One region of the Alteromonas sp. ABD4_190 genome, then DNA from elsewhere that is predicted to be linked to it. Evidence: predicted binding sites of a transcription regulator. Region 1 holds the regulator's gene; the other holds the start of a gene.
The links. The regulator FliA, encoded in region 1, starts transcription of late flagellar genes. The targets are predictions, from matches to a motif close to CTAAAGNTNNNNNNNNNNNNGCCGATA.
Positions count from the first base shown of each region.

Region 2: the regulator FliA is predicted to act here: its motif matches at 1,050-1,076, upstream of ACXAFM_RS12680 (DUF5610 domain-containing protein).

Region 1 covers NZ_JBSWWN010000001.1:3,283,573-3,285,777, reverse strand. The annotation lists gene cheY (chemotaxis response regulator CheY) at 1-310, opposite strand, end outside; gene ACXAFM_RS14330 (RNA polymerase sigma factor FliA) at 347-1,078, opposite strand; gene ACXAFM_RS14325 (MinD/ParA family protein) at 1,075-1,941, opposite strand; gene flhF (flagellar biosynthesis protein FlhF) at 1,947-2,205, opposite strand, start outside.
Region 2 covers NZ_JBSWWN010000001.1:2,879,337-2,881,541, reverse strand. The annotation lists gene ACXAFM_RS12680 (DUF5610 domain-containing protein) at 1-1,020, opposite strand, end outside; gene trmA (tRNA (uridine(54)-C5)-methyltransferase TrmA) at 1,211-2,205, shown strand, end outside.

The DNA of each region.
Region 1 (2,205 bases):
CATTAACACCCGCTTGCGCGGCGGCAACAATTTGCTCTTTCTTCGCTTCAGCGGTAACCATAAGCACAGGCAAGTGCTTAAGCTTATCATCTGCTCTTATCGCGCGTAGTAAATCGATGCCCTGCATGCCAGGCATGTTCCAGTCAGTAACTACGAAATCGAAATCGCCTTGTTGTAACATTGGCAATGCAGTGCTTCCGTCATCCGCTTCCTGAATGTTGGCAAAACCCAAATCTTTGAGTAGGTTTTTGATGATGCGTCTCATGGTTGAAAAGTCATCGACCACGAGAATTTTCATGCTTTTATCCAAAATAGCCTCCACTGAGGGGTTAATTGTTATTAATCTCTATTCTTCGTCAGCTTGCCACGACTTCATTCGTGATTTGAGTTTTAACATGGCTTGACTGTGAATTTGACTGACTCTCGACTCACTTACGTCAAGAACCTCGCCTATTTCTCTTAAGTTTAGTTCTTCATCATAATAAAGTGAAAGAACAATCGCTTCTCGCTCGGGTAATGTCGTGATTGCATGGGCCAACGCTTTTTGAAAAGCCCCTTGCATCAAATCTTCCAGCGGTGCATCACTACCTCTAGTTTGCTCTGTAGTGATCACATCCTCCGACACCCCCAAATCTTCAATGCCCACCAACTTTCCAGCATTGACTTCATTAAGCATCTGATGATAATCCTGCAAGCTTACATTTAGCTTGTCAGCAATATCAGAATCTCTTGCGTCACGCCCAGTTTCACTTTCTACCTGAGATATCGCCTCAGTAATCGCGCGACCATTGCGGTGAACAGAACGTGGCGTCCAATCACCTTTGCGTATTTCGTCAAGCATGGCACCGCGGATGCGAATACCTGCAAATGTTTCAAAGCTTGCGCCTTTAGAACCGTCAAAATTCCGTGCGGCCTCTAGCAAGCCAATCATGCCTGATTGGATAAGGTCATCAACAAGTACACTCGCAGGCAGTCGCGCCATCAAATGGTGCGCAATTCGCTTAACCAGAGGCGCATGTCTTTCGACTAACTGCGATTTATCTGTTTGCTGTTGATAAGCGGCGGCCTTGCTGTTCAACGTTGACTTCCTACGGCTTTTTCTGCAACTAATTGTTCAATGAAAAATTCTAAGTGACCTCCAGGCTGCGCTGGAATAGGCCAAGTAAGCGCCCTGTTTGCTAGCTTGGTTATCGCTACGGCTGCAGGAGAGCCAGGAAAAGCATCAACAATAGCTGTTTGCTTACGCACAGCCTTGCGAATATTTTCGTCAAATGGCACCGTCGCCACTAATTCTAGTGCAACATCAAGAAAACGCCCTGTCACTTTGCTTAATTTGCTAAATAATTCCTGACCTTCTCGCACATCGCGAACCATATTGGCCACAACTTTAAAGCGAAAAACACCGTGCTCACGGTTAAGGATTTTTATCAGCGCATACGCATCAGTTAGTGATGTTGGCTCATCGCAAACCACCACCATGATATCTTGGGAGGCTTTAGAAAAGCTTAATACCATATCTGAAATGCCAGCAGCGGTGTCGACTATTAATACGTCTATTTGAGAACGCAGCTCGCTAAACGCTCTTATCAAGCCAGCGTGCTGTGTGGGTGAGAGTTCCGCCATTGACTGGGTTCCAGATGTGGCGGGAGCAATCTTAATACCGTGGGGGCCGGTTACTAAAACCTCGTCTAACGTGCACTCGCCAGAGAGTACGTGAGATAGGTTTTTCTCAACTCGCAGGCCTAACATCACATCTACGTTTGCAAGACCAAGGTCCGCGTCAAGAACCATTACACGCTTGCCCTGCTTCGCCATGGCGATAGCAGTGTTAAGCGTAATATTTGTTTTACCGACGCCACCTTTACCACCGGTGACGGCGATTACTTTGATTAACCGTGATTGCTTCATTTTTCTTAAGCTACTCGCTTGATCGTCAATCATACTGCTTATGCTGTTTTAATTGCGTTGTTACCACTAGTATGATTCAAACCGTACTTTTTATAAAGCTTTGCAGCAGCGGAAACTAAAGATTTCGCTTCTGCAATCTTAATGTCTTCAGGCACTTTTTGACCATCGGTGACATAACTAACCGGTAGTTGGTATTCAACCGCTGCACTAAGTACCTCTCCTAAAGAGTAGCACTCATCTAACTTTGTGAAAATACAGCCACTTAGTTCAATATCGTCATACGCTTGAATGATTCTC
Region 2 (2,205 bases), 400 kb from region 1:
TTCGGTTTGCGTAGTCCTATTTAACTGTAGTGCGTAACCAACCAACTCTTTATCATCAAAGCCCAAACTCAGTGCTTCTTCAAATGCCTTGTCGATATCACCACTATAGAAGGTATCAGCTAGATCCTGCACCTGCCCAACTAAATCAGCTATCGATTCCAACTCATCTTCATCAAGTTCTCCTTTCAATGAAAAACTAATGCCGCTTCGCTCGAAATATTGATAAGAAGTTTGCTCAGTGTAAGACGCTGAAAAATTGCTTTCACTTTGCTCACCACTACCGTCAGATTGCTCTTGAGATGCCTGAGCTTGAAAATTAAGTTGCTGAGAAGCCTGGAAAGAACGCAGGCTTTCAAAACTAAAGCTCACTTCATCACCATCTTTAGTTCGAATCATCAAACTACCGCTTTTTTCGTCCGATGCTGCAACAGCTTCTAACGAAGACAACTGGACAGCATTAGGCTGCTGGCGTCCAAAGATATCGGTTTCTAGATCATTAATACCCGTATCAATAAGATCCCGGCTTTTCGTTATACCTTGCTCAATCTCTTCATTCATAAACCCAGCGAGATCTTTTTCAGCCATTGCGAAACCACGGCTTACTCCTTCTCTTGCTTGGCTAAATAGCCCGGTCAGCTTTTCGTCGCTGGCACCTCCATCGGCTGCGCCGCGAATAACGCTACCCACGAACTTAAGTACGTTTCGGGCTACTTTTTCAAAATCGAATAAATCGTTCGACTTTTCTTCAAGATTTTTCTCTTTCGTTTCTTGTGGTTTTTGCCCATCTATTTCCAACGCTTGATTAATATTGCTACTTACCACGCGCAAGCCGATACTCGTCTGGCTACTTGAAACAGATACTGAAGCCGCTTGTTGCTTCGAGAACTCAGCGGCTTGCTGCAATCCGTCTTGCTGTAGCTGCTTTTTCAGCGCTTCATTCGGGTGAACCGTTGCCTTTTGATCCGCTTTCTGATCAACCTTTTGGTCTCCCATAAAAGCTTTAATTTGACCCACGTTCATAATTTGATCCTCACTATCCTCATTCTTATTATCGGCAAAGAATCAATATTGTTTAATATTAATACAGCATTTTTTTCTAAAGGCTACTTAGGCAATCACGCGTATTAATAATGAAGAAGTCGGGAGCGCTTGTTGCAGTTATTTTTTAAGGGACTACAATTCGCGACCTCAACAATGAATGGAGAATTTTATGACCACCACTGAACAACAACGCTATCAAGATCAGTTAGACGAAAAAGTAAATCGTCTCACCGCGTTGCTTTCTCCATTCAATGCCCCTGAGCTTTCTGTATTCCCATCTCAGCCAACACACTACCGCATGCGCGCAGAGTTTAGAGTGTGGCACGAGGGCGATGACTTATTTCACATCATGTTTAATCAGGAAACGAAAGAAAAATATCGTGTCGATAGCTTTCCCCCTGCATGTAAAGCAATAAACGATGCGATGACACTTTTGCTTGAAGAAGTAAGACCAAACGAAACTCTAAGAAAAAAGTTATTTCAAATCGATTACCTTTCTGCGTTGTCTGGTGAACTTGTTATAAGCCTTCTATACCATCGTCAACTAGATGAAGAATGGCAAGTGGCAGCAAGAGAATTAAAAGCGACACTTGAAACTCACTTTCCTAAAGTAAACATCATTGGTCGCGCTAGAAAGCAAAAGATTATTATCGACAACGATTTTGTAATTGAGCGTTTACCAGTAAACGGAAGAGAATTCGTATTCAAGCATATAGAAAATAGCTTCACTCAGCCAAATGCCGAAGTGAACTGTAGCATGATTGAATGGGCTTTAGATTGTGTTAAGCCACTCTCTGGAGACTTACTAGAAATGTATTGCGGTGCCGGTAACTTTTCACTTCCGCTAGCACTTCACTTTGATAATGTGGTGGGTACCGAAATAGCTAAACCTTCAGTGCAAGCAGCTCAGTTTAATATTGAGCAAAACGAGCTGAGCAATGTAAAAATTGTAAGGTTAGCCGCCGAAGAATTCACACAGGCTATGAAGGGCGAGCGTACGTTTAGTCGCTTAGAAGGCATTGATTTAAGCACTTATAATTTCACCACTGTATTGGTTGACCCTCCAAGAGCTGGATTAGATGAAGACTCGCTAAGAATGATTCAGGATTACGATAATATTGTGTATATCTCGTGTAATCCTGAAACTTTGGCGCAGAACCTTGA